Regions from separate parts of the Caballeronia sp. LZ001 genome, predicted to be linked through region 2. Evidence: predicted binding sites of a transcription regulator. Region 2 holds the regulator's gene; each other region holds the start of a gene.
The links. Region 2 encodes LexA, which represses DNA repair genes until DNA is damaged. Its sites were predicted from a motif close to ACTGTATNNNNATACAGT; they were not measured.
Positions count from the first base shown of each region.

Region 1: imuA (translesion DNA synthesis-associated protein ImuA) is a predicted target of LexA. The motif match lies at 1,592-1,609, and genes of this name have one in related genera.
Region 3: recA (recombinase RecA) is a predicted target of LexA. The motif match lies at 2,194-2,211, and genes of this name have one in related genera.
Region 4: dinB (DNA polymerase IV) is a predicted target of LexA. The motif match lies at 1,682-1,699, and genes of this name have one in related genera.

Region 1 covers NZ_JARTVX010000006.1:397,058-401,033, reverse strand. Annotated here, with positions in the region: gene P9292_RS42660 (DNA polymerase Y family protein) at 1-934, opposite strand, end outside; gene imuA (translesion DNA synthesis-associated protein ImuA) at 858-1,571, opposite strand; gene P9292_RS42650 (hypothetical protein) at 1,906-2,262, shown strand; gene P9292_RS42645 (SOS response-associated peptidase family protein) at 2,312-3,271, shown strand; gene P9292_RS42640 (hypothetical protein) at 3,549-3,887, shown strand.
Region 2 covers NZ_JARTVX010000004.1:5,041,436-5,045,411, reverse strand. Annotated here, with positions in the region: gene cysT (sulfate ABC transporter permease subunit CysT) at 1-208, opposite strand, end outside; gene P9292_RS34700 (sulfate ABC transporter substrate-binding protein) at 348-1,382, opposite strand; gene lexA (transcriptional repressor LexA) at 1,652-2,329, shown strand; gene P9292_RS34690 (hypothetical protein) at 2,497-2,823, shown strand; gene P9292_RS34685 (DUF2939 domain-containing protein) at 2,982-3,599, shown strand; gene P9292_RS34680 (universal stress protein) at 3,759-3,976, opposite strand, start outside.
Region 3 covers NZ_JARTVX010000004.1:2,674,160-2,678,135, reverse strand. Annotated here, with positions in the region: gene P9292_RS23390 (sensor histidine kinase) at 1-1,296, opposite strand, end outside; gene P9292_RS23385 (response regulator transcription factor) at 1,303-2,043, opposite strand; gene recA (recombinase RecA) at 2,302-3,369, shown strand; gene recX (recombination regulator RecX) at 3,823-3,976, shown strand, end outside.
Region 4 covers NZ_JARTVX010000004.1:967,510-971,485, reverse strand. Annotated here, with positions in the region: gene P9292_RS15000 (TauD/TfdA family dioxygenase) at 1-262, opposite strand, end outside; gene dinB (DNA polymerase IV) at 417-1,583, opposite strand; gene P9292_RS14990 (ATP-binding protein) at 1,758-2,933, opposite strand; gene P9292_RS14985 (hypothetical protein) at 3,075-3,440, opposite strand; gene P9292_RS14980 (transcriptional regulator) at 3,724-3,909, shown strand; gene P9292_RS14975 (response regulator transcription factor) at 3,917-3,976, opposite strand, start outside.

The DNA.
Region 1 (3,976 bases), on a different contig from region 2:
TGAGCAGGCGGACCAGGTGTTCCTCGTGCCAGGTGGGTTCGGCAAGCGCAATGTCGATCTGCGTGGGCTCAATGGCCTGGCGACCGCGCTCGTGTTCCAGCGTGATCGTGGCCTGCGTGAGCGCGAGTTGCTGCGCGCTCAGCCAGCCGCACAGTTGGACGATCAGACGGCGCGCGGAAAAGAGAACGGCCTCGGCATGCTCGACCCGATCAAGCAGTTCGGTGCGCGCGCTGAAAGCGGGCGGCAACTCAAGCCACTCGTAGAGTTCAGGAGACAGGCCATAGGCGCGGTCAAGCGACTCCAATAAGTCCACGCCACACCTCTTTTTTAACCCTGCACGCGGCAGGCGTCGAATATCGTCGAGCACTCGGCAACCGAGACCATTGAACCAGTCGCTGAACGACCGAATCTCCGGCACCACCACGAAAGGCAGCACGCCAAGGTGGCGTTCGAGCGAGCTCATCTTGAGTACGCGTCTGCGCCCGCGCTTGGCGAGCAGCCACGCGCCCTGGCCGGTCGGCGCTACGCTCATGCGGGCGGTGACGCCGATCGTCCTGACCGTCTCGTCGATCTGCCGGCACACCTGTCGAATGCCGCCGAAAAGCCGAAGACTGGCGGTGACATCGACAATGAGGGTTTCTTCCTCGCGCATGGCGACCTGCGGCGAGAAGCGAAGCAAGGCAAAGGCGACTTCACGCTGTACATCGTGTTCACGCATCGGGTCGCGGTCAACCATCAGCGCATCGGCCGCGAGTGTCGTGACACCTCCTCGTTTCATCCCCACTCTCACCCCCGCGTCTTGTGCTGCCTGGTCCAGCACAATGACCTTGTCGCGTTCCAGCACCACATATCCGTGTTCAGTCGGAGGCGACCACCTCGGACGGAATACCTCCAGCGAGAGCCGGGGCAGGAAGATGGCGACGAATACGGCCATGGGGGCTGAGCAGGATCGGAGACGGTTGAAGGTGGATGGAGAGTGACTCGGTTCGGGTGGGTCCTCGTCGCTTGATGATGTCGACAAAGATGCCGCCGTCGGCGGGCCGCACCCCCAGTCGTAACGTCGCGGGTGACGAATCCTGGGCGGCGGCGAGCGGTCGAACCAGAATCAGGAGCGTTTCGGTTGCTTGTGCCGCCAGATGCAATCGCCGCAACGCCTCAGATCGAATGTGCTGCTGCCAGAAGAGCAGGGCGCCACAACTTCGTGCGTTCAGTACGCGCTCGGCGCACCAGAGCGCATCCGCAGTCTTTGGCGCGCGCAGCATCGTGAGCTTGTTCAGCGGCACACCCAAGTAGGCAAAGGCGAGGCTGTTCGGCACATGCGGGGCTTGCAGCAGCGCGACCGGTCGTTGGCTCGCGGCAATCAGCGCGGGATTAAGCAAGCGCATTTCACCGATTCCCGGCTGCTGGATGAGCAACTCGACTAAGGAGCCAATGGGCCAGCCCCCGCCGGGTAATTCCGCCGACAGGGCCGCGTAGCCGGTGTCGATCGTCTTGCCGTAGGCCCGCGCGAGTTGCGACCCACGCCAGATCGCAGGATGGATCGCTTCAATGTGCTTGGGCAGAGCGGCCATGGCAAAGGAGGTTCAAAAACACTGTATGGATGTACAGTAGTATCTTAGCGCAGAAAATGAAGCAGTGAATTGCGCCCTTTTAGCTGGACCCCAAAAAAGCTGACCAATATGCTTAGCCCAGACATTCCATGTCGGAGATCGCTGAAGTTGGGAAGTCGACGGCAGCGTGCGCGATCGCCATTACTGCCGGGGGCGACGGCTCATGCATTGCCACGGAATCGCGCTGCAGCCTACGACGGTAGCGCGCCGTTGAAAGCCCGCAGCGCGTCCGCATCTGCAACCGAGGTCGGCCGATCGGTACCATGGTGGAATACGGAGAAAAAGCAGGATCGACATGATGAAACCCGATATCGACGAACTGACTGGCGCACGTGCAGATTTGCTCTGCTTTCTGGTGGCGACCGTAGCCGCGTCTTACGCTTTGACGCACGAATGGCGCGTCGATCACGTGGTGGAGAGCTGCCGCATCTGGCTTAAGCGCAATCTCGTCACGATGGACTGGCTCGCGCGCATCCGCATCGGCCAACTGGCCCTTCAGATCGCGCGGCGCGATCTGAAGGGGGCGGGCATTGCCGTGCGCCAGTCGGACGTGCAGACACTGTTCACAGATGACATGGGCCTGAATCACGCAAGCACGGTGGTGCAGAAGATGATGCGGCTGTGCCGTGACGCCACCGGCACGGCGAGCTAGCGACCCCTTTTCACGATCGGACTTAAGGTCAATACCCAGGGAGACAACAGTGTGCTACTCGGCCCAAATTCAGGCGGACTACCGGAAATACGTCAAGATGTTCGGCGCGCAGATGGACATTCGTGAATTTGCGCGCTTGTTCTGGGAGCGCGCCGAAGGCAGCAAGGCCAAGATTCCGAAGGCGATGGAGGACGCATTTCGCGAACCACAAAGCGACGACGAACGCCAGATCAAAGAAGTCATCGATCGGTTCAATGTCGAGCAGACGTCAAAGATCGAGCAGGAGCTTTTCAGGCAGCGCACGCGTCTTGCAGATGCTGAACGCACGCTGCAAACGAAAATCACTAAAGCCGCTACCGAAAGCAAGCGGATCGCGACTGACAAGATCGAAGCCTCGTTGCGACGCCTGGAGGACCTGAACCGAACCGAGTTTAGGCCGCGCGACGCACGGATTTTCCCGGGCACGTTCGCACCGGTCCTAGTGATCGAGAACGGCGAGTACGTCATCAAGCCGATGCGCTACCAGTGCCGAATCGCAGGCAAACCGGCCAACTACGACGTGAAGTACCCCGGCACTTACAATGCGCGGCGCGACAATCTCGAAGGCTTCTGGAAGCCGTGCTTCGGTCACACGCATGGCCTCATGCTGGTTGATGTTTTCTACGAGAACGTCAGCAAGGCAAAGATGGAAGGGACACTGCTGGAGACTCATCAGCGGGACGAAAATGTGGTCCTCGAGTTTCGCCCGAACAACGGGCAGCTGATGTATGTCGCTTGCCTGTGGTCGAAATGGAGCGCTCCGGGGGAGCCTGACTTGCTCTCATTCGCGGCCATCACAGACGAACCGCCGCCGGAAGTGCAGGCCGCTGGCCACGACCGCTGTATCGTCCCAATCAAGCCCGACAACGTCGAGGCATGGTTGAATCCAGACGCCTCCAATTTGGCCGCGCTCTATGCGATCCTCGACGATCGCGACCGGCCCTATTACGAACACCGGCTCGCTGCTTAGGCGGGCGTGCGCTGCGCAGCTCCAAGCCGACGCCGCTACTACGCAGCGATTTATTCAAAAAGACGCTGATCGTCCCGGTCCTGACTAACATGTCGCGATAGACCTCCTGGGAGGACGCGTGGACAAACTGGAGAAACACCAAAGAACGCGGTCGAAGCGCTTGCTGGCTTTGCAGTTTGCAGTCGCAAGCATCGCTTACACTGAAGGCGTGGTTTGCGAATTGCACGCGGGCGATGCTTGCACAGCGGACCTGAAGTGCTCCAGGTCGCCGCTCTAGATGGCTCGCAAGCTCCCTCGCTTCGAGCCTGTCGGCATCAGAGAAGGCCGAACGTTCTGGCGCAAGTATCGCGGCAACGCGGACGTCGAGCGCATGTTGCTCGAGATCGCACAGGCCCGGGAGGTCATGCAGCAGATCGGCGATTATTTCGACTGCCTGCACAAGGTGTGGGTTGAAGAAAATTTGGGGCAACTGGTCGCCCTCGAAAAAATTCGCTTGCTGCTGAACGAGCAGGCCCTGCGACAGCGTGTACTTGCGGGACTCAAACCACCGCCTCGTAGAGGTGAACCCGATGACCCCAATGGACCCGATGAACCCGAAACTGAAGTGATCGGCTAGCCTCAAACAAGCTAGAAACATTGACAGGGAATGCAATCTGATGAACTTCAAGGTCGATGACGTACGTCGCGCGGTGCGCGCGCCGTACG
Region 2 (3,976 bases):
GCGCCGCCGTGAACGTGAGTCGATACGACGCCAGCACACGCGGCCCGGTGACGGCGCGAACGAACTGCGCCCAGTCGAGCGTCGCGGTCTTGGCGAAGGTCGCCGCAAGCGGAATCAGCACCACGAGGCTCAGGTAAGCCACCGTGATGCCGATCGTCAGCCCGAAGCCGGGTAACGCACTCGGCTTTCGGAAAGTGAACGTTGTCATCTTTGCTTCATCCTTGATCGTCCTGCCTTCGGCGCCCGGGGGATAAGCGCACTGTTTTTTAGTCTCGTCATGCGCGGCCGTCTTTGCGGCCGCTTTCATTGCGACTCGAGCGCCTCGCGGCGCCCGGTCTCTTGTCTGCTTACTGCGGCTGATAGATCGAATCGAACACGCCGCCGTCCGCGAAGTGCGTCTTCTGCGCTTTGGTCCAGCCACCGAAGGTGTCGTCGATGGTGTAGAGCTTGAGCTTGGGGAACTGCTTGGTCAGCTCGGTGGGCACCTTGTCCGAACGCGGACGATAGAAATTGCGCGCCGCGATCTGCTGGCCTTCGTCGCTATACAGATACTTCAGATACGCTTCGGCCAGCTTGCGCGTGCCGTGTTTGTCGACGACCTTGTCCACCACCGCCACCGGCGGCTCGGCCAGAATGCTCACCGAAGGAACCACGATCTGAAACTTCTCCGGACCGAATTCCTTGAGTGACAGGAACGCCTCGTTTTCCCATGCGATCAGCACGTCGCCCTGACCGCGCTGCACGAAGCTGGTGGTCGCGCCGCGTGCGCCGGAATCGAGCACGCCTGCGTTCTTGTAGAGCTTGGTCACGAACTCCTTCGCGGTCTCTTCGTTGCCGCCGGGCTTGTGTTGCGCATACGCCCACGCCGCCAGATAGTTCCAGCGCGCGCCGCCCGAGGTCTTCGGGTTCGGCGTGACGATCGACACGCCCGGCTTGGTGAGATCGTCCCAGTCCTTGATGCCCTTCGGGTTGCCCTTGCGCACTAGAAACACAATGGTCGACGTGTACGGCGATGCATTGTCCGGCAGACGCTTCTGCCAGTCCGTCCCGACGATGCCCTTGGAGGCGAGCGCGTCGATGTCGTAAGCAAGCGCAAGCGTCACGACGTCTGCCTGAAGCCCGTCTAGAACCGCGCGCGCTTGGCCGCCGGAACCGCCATGAGATTGCTTGAAGGTGACCGTTTCGCCGGTGTCCGCCTTCCACTTCTTCGCAAAGGCCTGGTTGAAGTCCTGATACAACTCGCGCGTCGGATCGTACGAGACGTTCAGAAACGACGTGTCCGCGTGCGCGGTGGCCGAGATTCCGAAACTCGCCGCCGTGATCGCCAGCGCGGCAAAGAGTTGTTTCGCGCCGCCCTTCAATCCAGCCCTGATGCTATGCATTCCCCGTTCTCCGTCTTATCGAATTGACGGAATCAGTCTAAAGGCGAGCTTATATGATTAGAAATAATTGTTTCTCACTTTTTTAGATGCAAAAGTGCTAAAGCGAGAGTTTTCGCAGTCCGAGGGAGAAATAGCGACTGTTTGAGCGCGCTGCAGCCTTGTCAGTAAAGGATCTCGCGACGAACTTCAAGTAAAGCTTGAAAAGCGCGAAATACTGTATAAAAATACAGTCATCTGTCCATCCATACAGTGCGCCGAGGCTCCAGCAAGTGACCAAACCCTCAAAACTTACCGCGCGACAGCAGCAAGTGTTCGAGCTCATCCAGCGAGCCATCGACCGCACGGGCTTTCCGCCCACGCGTGCCGAGATCGCCGCCGAGCTTGGCTTCAGTTCCGCGAACTCCGCCGAGGAACATCTGCGGGCACTGGCGCGCAAGGGCGTGATCGAACTCGCGGCGGGTTCGTCGCGTGGCATCCGCCTGTTGGGAGGCTCCGCGCGCATCGACCGTTCGGACGACCTTCCGCATCAGTTCACCTTGCCGCATCAGAGCATCATGCAGTTGTCGCTTCCGCTGGTCGGGCGCGTTGCGGCAGGCAGTCCCATCCTTGCGCAGGAGCATATTTCGCAACACTACGCGTGCGACCCTGCGTTCTTTTCGGGCAAGCCCGACTATTTGCTGAAGGTGCGCGGCTTGTCCATGCGCGACGCGGGCATTCTCGACGGCGACCTGCTTGCCGTACAGAAGCGCAATGAAGCGAAAGACGGGCAGATCGTGGTCGCGCGTATTGGCGACGATGTCACGGTGAAACGCTGGAAGCGCCGGCCAGATGGCGTGGAATTGGTCGCGGAGAATCCCGACTACGAAAACATCTTCGTGCGCTCCGGCAGCGGCGACTTCGCGCTGGAAGGAATCGCGGTCGGGCTCATCCGCTCCGGCGAGTTCTAACGCACGACTCGAGCGCGCGGCGCGTCAACATCGCCGCCCGCTTCGCCTCCTCGCCCTCGCGCGACGCGGCACGTTTCAAAAATTACAAGCATGACGGCCACCGCTCGCGGCGTGCCGCGGTGCGTCCTATCGTCTGTCGTCTGTCGTCCGCCGTCTGGAGAGTCATCATGGAACGTTTCGCCCGTTTGCTGCCCTTTCGTCAGTTTGGCCGTCTGCGTCATTTGCGCTCGCTGATCTCATGTGCCGTGGCGCGGCCTGAAGCGGCGCCCGATCTCTTCGACGAGATGCCCGCGTTGCCGTCGCGTCAACCCGCCTTCGCCCGTGTGTCGCTCAAAAGCGCGGTGCATGCGGAATCGGAACAGCGCGCGCCGGTACGGGTGTATCGCAGTGAGTCGCGGGTAATCATGGTCGGCAATATCGGCGAGGTGTCGCGCATGATCGACCGGTGTATCGACGAGGAACGCGCCGGCGTTAGCAGCGGCATTCTGGCCTGAGCGCGGTCGAGCGTTTGCCGAGTGAATTTGAGTTATGTGCAATGCAGGCAGTCCGCAATCTATCGGCTGCAAGGAATGAAGCTCGGGATATATCCGGCGTGAACATGGTCAATCGTTCTTTCATGTCACCCATGTCACGCCGGGGGTCGTTCCTTCGCATGTCCCGCACTACGCGTTATTTCGTCGCCGCGCTCGTCATTCTCTTCATCGTTGCAGGGTTAAGCCTTGTCTATGCGTCGCCCTATATCGCGCTGAACCGCGTCAAGCACGCGGCCGATGCACGCGATGCACAGACCGTCAACGAATACGTCGACTTCCCCGCACTGCGTGAAAGTCTCAAAGAGCAAGTCGGCGCACTGCTGACGCGGCGCGTCGATATCCAGAAGAGCGGCAATCCGCTCGCGATCATCGGTGCAATGATCGGCGCGGCGCTCGTAGGGCCGCTGGTGGATTCCTACGCTACGCCCGAAGGCGTCGCCGCGATTTTGAATGGCATTCCGCCGCGGGGAGATCCAGGCGAGCATCCACCGGATGTCGTGCCACCGGTTCGAGACGGTCAGGCGGCGGCGAGTTCACCGCCGTCGGAAGCGGCATCGAGCATGGTTGCGACTCAAGAACCGCCGCGACAACCACCGCAGACCACGGCCGGATATCGCAGCTTCGATACGTTCGTGGTGACCTACCAGCACGGTGCCGGCGATGCGCGGTACTCCGCGATCTTTCATCGGTACGGGTTGATAACGTGGAAGCTGGTTGCGGTTGATTTGAACGGGTGAGTTCGTTGTTGGACAACCATTAAAGTGCCGGTAAGCGCTTCATGGCATTTTTTGCGGCGTTAAGCGTGCGCGGCCGTCACGCAAGGAGACGGCAGCTGGCGCTGATAGCGCAAAAGAGCACTGGCCGACGCAGGCCAGCCTCATCGCGCAAACCTATCCTCAAACACTTACTTCGGCCCGGTCCGGCTTCGCCGCATAAGCCGCCTCATCTTCCGCTTCGGCCGACTCACCTGCCTGACAAACCGCAACCAATATGCTGCATGACACGCGATCGAGCAGCGGTGTGTTGCCCGCGCCCATCCACCAGCGCGCGAGACCGCTGCGGCATCGATGGCCGACCACGACCAGATCGACCTTAAGACTTTCCGCCAGCGTGG
Region 3 (3,976 bases), 2.4 Mb from region 2:
GGTCACGCGTCCGTTCGGAGGCGTGTAGCGGATGGCGTTATCGATCAGATTCGACAGCAATTCACGCAGCATCACCGCGTTGCCCTCTACTTCGACGGGATACGCGGGCTCCTCGTAACCGATATCGATACCCTTCGCGAGCGCCGCCTGCACCCAGTCGCGCACGGCGAGCCGCGCGAGATCGGTCAGTTCGACGTGCGAGAAAATCTGCCCCGTCGCGCGATTTTCCGCGCGCGCCAACGCGAGCAATTGCGTGACGAGCCGTGCCGCGTGCTCGGAACTCGTGGCGATCTGTTCGAGCGAGCGCTGCACTTCCGTCGATACCTCTTGGCGCAACGCAAACTCCGCCTGCATGCGCAGGCCGGCGAGCGGCGTTTTCATCTGATGCGCGGCGTCGGCGATAAAGCGCTTCTGAAACTCCATGTTCTGTTCGAGCCGCACGAGCAAATCGTTGAACGACGCCACGAGCGGCGCGATCTCGGGCGGCGCGCGGGCCGCTTCGAGCGGCGAGAGGTCGTCCGGACGCCGCGCGCGAATGTTCGACTGCAGCGCGTGCAGCGGCGCGAGCCCGCGCGAGAGGCCGAACCACACGAGCACGATGGCGAGCGGCAGGATCACGAACTGCGGAAGGATCACGCCTTTGATGATGTCGTTGGCGAGCTGGCTGCGTTTGTCCAGCGTCTCGGCGACCTGCACGAGCACCGGCTGCGTCTCGGCTGGATCGCGTCCCGGAGCGAGACCGGGCACATCGACCGTCGTATAGGCGACGCGAATGTCGTTGCCGCGCAGGGCGTCGTCGCGAAATTCGACGATGCCCGGCTGCGGACGATCGTCGTCATGCGGCAAGGGCATGTCACGGTCGCCGCCGACCAGTTCGCCGCGCGTGCCGAGCACTTGAAAGAACACGCTGTCGACGTTGTCGGCGCGCAGGAAATCGCGCGTGACATCGGGTAGACGCAGTTCGGCGACGCCGTTCACCGGCTGGATTTGGCGCGCGAGCATGTAGACGTCGGCTTCGAGCGCGCGGTCGAACGGACCGTTGGCAATCGACTTTGCGACCAGATACGTCACCGCGATGCTCATCGGCCAGAGCAGCAGAAGCGGCGCAAGCATCCAGTCGAGAATCTCGCCGAAGAGCGAGCGCGGATGCGTTTCGTTGTCGGGTTCGAGTTCGTCGGGAGGCGCGAACGGGTTGGCGTAGCGCGCGTCGCGCTTGGCGTCGGTGTCGCTTTCGGTGGCGGCGTGGTCGTGTCCGTGCCCGGCTTCGCTTGGTTCGGTGGAAACGGGCGACGCCATGCGCGGCTACTTGTATTGAGGGCTGGCGGGCAGGGAATCGCTCGCCGCGGGTTGGGCAACGGCGCCGTTGTCGACGGTGGCGACGGCTTTTTCCAGCGTGTAGCCGAGCCCGCGCACCGTGATGATGCGCGCGCCGCTCGCTTCGATTTTTTTGCGCAAGCGGTGCACGTAGACCTCGATTGCGTTGTTGCTTACTTCTTCACCCCACTCGCATAGATGATTCACGAGCTGTTCCTTCGACACGAGCCGCCCGATGCGCTGGAGCAGCACTTCGAGCACGCCGAGTTCGCGCGCGGACAGGTCTACGACTTGCTCGCTGATATGCGCGACGCGTCCGACCTGGTCGAACGCCAGCGAACCATGCTTCACGACAGTCGGACCGCCACCCGCGCCGCGTCGCGTCAACGCTCGAACGCGCGCTTCGAGCTCGTTGAGCGCGAAGGGTTTGGCCATATAGTCATCGGCGCCGAGGTCGAGTCCCTTCACGCGTTCGTCGACACTGTCGGCCGCCGTCAGGATCAAAACCGGCATCTGCGAATTGCGTGCTCGCAGGCGGCGCAGCACCTCCAGACCGGGCATGAGCGGCAGGCCGAGATCGAGAATCAGGAGGTCGAAAGTTTGCAGCGAAAGGGCGGTATCTGCCTCGACGCCATGCTTCACATGGTCGACGGCGTATCCCGATTGGCGGAGTGATCGAATGAGACCGTCCGCGAGTATGCTGTCGTCTTCGGCAATGAGGATTCGCATCGTGTTGTGCGCCTTCGTGCGCGGCAAAGCGCAGTCATTGCCGACACCGCATTTCGCCCGGCGCGGCGGTCTCCAGGTGTTTTGCGGTTTTTGCGCGGTGCGCGCGGCGTGGAAAAAAGACTGCGTCGCGCGATCGGGCTTGCAAAAACTACTGTTTTTTTATACAGTGTCTGCGGGAGTGCTACAGACGGGCTCGAGTTCGTTTCGAGCTTGCCGGCACCCGCCTCAGACGCCGTTCATCATAGCAAAGGACGATTCATGGAAGAAAGCAAGAAAGGCCCGGCTGGCATGACTGCGGAGAAGGGCAAGGCATTGGCCGCCGCGCTCGCGCAGATCGAAAAGCAATTCGGCAAAGGGTCGATCATGCGGCTCGGCGCAGGCGAGGTGGTGGAAGACATTCAGGTGGTCTCGACAGGGTCGCTCGGTCTGGATATCGCGCTTGGCGTCGGCGGCTTGCCGCGCGGCCGTGTCGTGGAAATCTACGGGCCCGAATCGTCGGGCAAGACCACGCTCACGCTGCAGGTGATCGCCGAGATGCAAAAGGTCGGCGGCACGGCGGCGTTTATCGACGCGGAACACGCGCTCGACGTGCAATACGCGCAGAAGCTCGGCGTGAATGCGCAGGAACTGCTGATCTCGCAGCCGGACACGGGCGAGCAGGCACTGGAAATCGCGGATGCGCTGGTGCGCTCCGGCTCCATCGACATGATCGTCATCGACTCCGTCGCGGCGCTCGTGCCGAAGGCGGAAATCGAAGGCGAAATGGGCGACTCGCTGCCTGGTTTGCAAGCGCGCCTGATGTCGCAAGCGCTGCGCAAGCTGACCGGCACCATCAAGCGTACGAACTGCCTCGTCATCTTCATTAACCAGATCCGCATGAAGATCGGCGTGATGTTCGGCAACCCGGAAACCACCACGGGCGGCAACGCGCTGAAGTTCTATTCGTCGGTGCGCCTGGACATTCGCCGTATTGGTTCCATCAAGAAGAACGACGAAGTCATCGGCAACGAAACGCGCGTGAAGGTCGTGAAGAACAAGGTCTCGCCGCCGTTCCGCGAAGCCATTTTCGACATTCTTTATGGCGAAGGCATTTCGCGTCAGGGCGAGATCATCGACCTGGGCGTGCAGGCCAAGCTGGTCGACAAGGCAGGTGCCTGGTACAGCTATAACGGCGAGCGTATTGGTCAGGGCAAGGACAACGCGCGTGAATTCCTGCGCGAGAACCCGGACATCGCCCGCGAGATCGAGAACAAGATCCGCGAGTCGCTCGGCGTGGCAGCAATGGCTGACGCCGTGGCGCCGGGCGCCACGGTGGCGGACGAGTGAGTTGTCGCTTAATCGTTACGTGGTCGTCACGTGGTCGTCGCGCAGTCGTCACGTAGTCGTCGTCTCGTTGTTTAGATACTCACTTGGTCACTGACGATGTTGAAGCGCCGGTTCGGATCGAAGGCTGGCAGAACGGACGGAAGGTTCGGGCGGTCTGCTGGTTCTGATGATCCGAACGGCGCGAGTGATCCTCAGTCGCGTGACACTCAGTCGCGCGATTCGGCGAAGGCGTTGCGTGGTGGCTGGCGGCGAGAGTTGCCGGTGAATGCGCGTGATGCTGCTGAGTTGGACGCAAGGGCGGCCGATGTTGATGCTGCTGCTGTCCGGGAAAGTCAGACATCGTCGTCCGAAGATCGCCGGGCGCGTCTGGAGCAAGCCCGCGCGTTGCTGATGCAGGCAGCGTCCATTCGTGAGGGCAACGCACCGTCGAGGAACGCAACCTCCAAGCCGGCAGTGGAAACGCCGACTCTGGCGACCAACCGTGCGCAGAACGCGTCACCCTTGGTAAGCCGGATTGCCAATCCAAACCAATCATCTGCAATCGACGCCTTCGAAGACGCCGATCCTTTCGAGCCCTTCGAGCAGTGCGCGCCGGATGCAGGCGTCA
Region 4 (3,976 bases), 4.1 Mb from region 2:
TGGAAACGATCAGCACTTCCGGATGCCCGGCGAGCGCGAACTGCTTGAGCACGTGAATTTGCAGCGGCCCGAAGCGCTTGCTGAACGTGACCTGCTGTTCCGGCGTGATGCGCTGGTCGCGAAACACGAGCACGTGATGATCGAGATGCGCGCGGTGAATGCGCGCGAAATCGGGTTGCGATAGCGGCTTGCTCAGATCGAGCCCGATGACCTCGGCGCCGAGCGGCGCGTCGAAGGCGCGAATTTGAATGGATTCGTCGATGGATCGATCGGCGGCTTGGGGCGAACTTTCGAGGGTCGGTGCGAGGGTCGTCACGATGTTCTTGAACGGCGCAAAGACAGCCAATCTACTTCGTCGCAGCCGTGCCGCCAACGAACGATCCGCGATTTGCTTATTCCCTTTGGCGCTTAACGCCTCAGTCGAACGGCAGTTCCACTTGAATCGGTTCGATGAAGCCGCCGTCCTCTCCGCGCACGCTCAACGCGCTCACGCGCACGCCGAGTAACCGCAGCCGTCGATCCAGCGTAATGCGCTTTACGCATTCGGTAGCGGCGCGGCGAATCTCGACGGGGTCGTCGGTGGAAACGGGAATGGTCAGATCGCGCGTGAGCGTGCGGAAGTCGTCGAAACGCAGCTTGATGCCGACCGTCCGGCCTACGTAACCTTTGCGCTGCAGGTCGTCGGCGACTTTCTTGCACAGCCCCGTGAACGCCTCGGAGAGCTTCGCGCGGTCGTTCTTCGGATGCAGATCGCGCTCGAACGTGGTCTCACGGCTCATCGACTTCGGCTGCGAACTCACGACCACGGGCCGATCGTCCTGTCCCTGCGCGATACGCGCGAGCCATGCGGCGTAAGTGCCGCCAAAATGCGTCTGCAGAAATCCCAGGTCGGCGGCGGCAATGTCACCGACCGTTACGATACCGAGCGCCGCCAGCCTTTCGCTCGCCTTGGGCCCGATGCCATTCACCTTGCGCGCCGCGAGCGGCCAGATGCGTGTGGGGAGATCGTCCATCGTCAGGATGGTCAGGCCGTCGGGCTTGTCGAGCTCCGAGCCGATCTTCGCCAGCAGCTTGTTCGGCGCGATGCAGATCGAGCACTCAAGCCCGGTGGCTTCGTGCACCGCGTCCTTCATGCGCCGGCCGATGCTCGCGGAATCGCCCGGCATGTCGGTCACGTCGATATAAATCTCGTCGATGCCGCGATTCTCTATCTGCGACGTGAACGCCGCGACGGCTGTCTTGAAGAGTCGCGAGTAATGGCGATACGACTCGAAATCCGTGGGCAGAAGAATGGCGTCGGGCGCGAGTTGCGCGGCCTTCATCATGCCCATGGCCGAGAACACGCCGAACTTGCGCGCTTCGTAAGTGGAGGTGGTGACGACACCGCGCCCCGCGTAATCACGCAGTTTTCTGAAACGGCGCGTGCCGTCGGCCAGCGTCTCGGGAATGGCATTGCGTCCGCCGCCGACCACCACCGGCTGACCGCGCAGTTCGGGATAGCGCAGCAATTCGACGGAGGCGAAGAACGCATCCATGTCCAGATGCGCGATACGGCGAGGCGTGGGCGTGGCGGGCGTGTCCATTGCCTAGAACGGACGCGTGCCGACAAGGCCGGAAGACGACGACGTGCGAAGGACGTGGCTAAACATGCGCGGGCGCGAAGAACGCGGAAAATGCGCATACTGTACATTCATACAGTGATTCGCGCTAGTCTGCCTTATGTCCCTAGCGGCGCTCGGCGCAAATCCGCAGCCCGGTCAGCCAAGAATGCTTAAATTGCGAATCAGGTAGTCATTGAACATCGGCACGGTGAACGCGATATCACCATGGGACGGACTGTAGATCATGCCTTTGTTGATGATCTGCGCGCGGCGAGGACCGAGACTCTGCGGGGTTTCGCCGAGCGCGTCCGCAACGTCGGACGAACGATAAGGGCCACTGCCTAATTTCGCCATGGCAATGACGTATTCGCGTTCCTTGGGCGTTAGGCGATCGAAGCGAACTTTGAAGAACCCTTCGTCCAGACGCTTGAGCGTTGTCGACTCGGCGCGCCTTGCGTCGCTTACGGTAATCGTGTCGCCGACGGCGAGATTCCAGGACTGATGGCCCCACTCCTGCAGAAAGTAGGGATAGCCTCTCGTCTTGAGGAAAATCTCTTTCAGAGCAGCATCGTCGATACCGGCGCCTTCGTCGTTCACTGGTTGACGGATCGCTGCCTTGGCATCGTCCTCAGGCAGAGCACCGACCTCCGGGTAGTGAAACAGCCGCTCCGCATACGATTTGGCTTGTCCCGACAGGGCCGCGACCTGTGGCAAGCCGGCGCCAAAAAACAGCACGGGCAAGCGCGCCTGGTTGATCTTGTGCAATGACACGATGAGAGCGGCTAGGTCTTTTTCGCTTAGGTACTGGACTTCATCGATCAGGAGCGTCCAGGCTTTACCGGCAGCTTTAGCGGCCTCGCCGATACGCACGAACAGTTCTGGAAGATCATTCTCGAGGTCGCCGCTGTCCGCGACTCCTACTTCGGGATCCACCGCGATCGAGACATCGCCATATTCCAACTTGAATGCGGAGGCAAACGACCTCAACGCTCGCAGCGCGTCGTAAGTCTTCGCCTTGGCATTGGCGGCGACGGACAGTTTTCGAAGCACTTGATGCATGCGTGGCAGCAGTTGCTCACCCAACGATTTGTTCTCGGGCGCCTCGATCATGGAAGTGACGTGGCCACGCTGAATAGCGAGCGCCTCGACTGCGTTGAGCAGCACGGTCTTGCCTACGCCGCGTAAGCCCAGGAACATTTGCGAACGGCTGGGCTTACAGAGCACCGCGCGTTCAATGGCGATACGTGCGTCCTCGATGATTGCTTCGCGCCCAGCGAGTTCGGGCGGCTGGCTACCGGCGCCGGGCGCAAATGGGTTCCGAACCGGATCCATGACTATGACTCTATAACAATATATAGCGAAGTATATCTCAACTACCTTATACTTTCCTATATTTCGCTAGATAGAGCACGTGGCGCTAGTGGCCTGCGGTTGGCGGCGCGACTGCCCTCACGACTCGCCTACGTAAATCGTCTACTCCGGAACCCGCTTCTCCGCCAACGCCCGGCGGCAATCCTCCAAAATGGGCCGCACCACGCCCGAATTGAAGTTGAGGTCTTCGCTGTCCAAAATCTCTTCGACCGCTTCGCGCGCCCAGTCGGATTCGAGGATGGCGCAATGTCGCGCGGCAAGATCGCGTGCAATGGCAGAGAGTTTGGCGATAGCAAGCCAGTCGGCTTCGCGCTGATGCCGGTCGAGCCACTTGCGCGCGGCTTCGACATGGAATGACGGCGCGGGCCAGTCGCCGTTGAGATAGTACGCACCGAGGCTGCCGCACGTCAGCCAGCAAAGCAGTTCGACACGGTCGCGGGCACTGAGAGTACGAGGCACTTCGTTCATGGCGGCGTTCACGAGAGACGTTCGACTGAAAGGGCAAACGCGCTGCTGTACATCCATCCTTGTGTGAAACCTGTGTGAAAGAAGATACCACGCGATGGTGCGACGCGGCAGCCCATTCGCGTGCGCTGGCGTACATGTTTCGCAGGCTCAACTCTGTGCTGGCGACTGCATGTGCGAGCCATCATTCAACGCTAATTCGCGCGCCTTATTCTGGTTTCCATCGACGAGCCATACTGTATTCCGAGCGCAGGCCGTCGCCAACCGTCCGCCTAAGGAGCGCATCATGTTCGAACGTCTTTCCAGATTCTTTTCCGCCACCGACGACCATTCGCACGACGACTACTTTGCCTCGTCGGGCGATCACGCCGAACTCGAGCGCCGCATGCGTCAGGTCGAGGAAAGCGACCACGCGTACAGCATGACCTTCTGCGGATCGATCCCGCGTCGCCCCGACGACCCTTACGCGTGACACGCCCTCACTTCGCTTCGTCGCGTCCCGCCTGTCCCAGCATCACGGTCCAGCCGAGGCCGCGCAC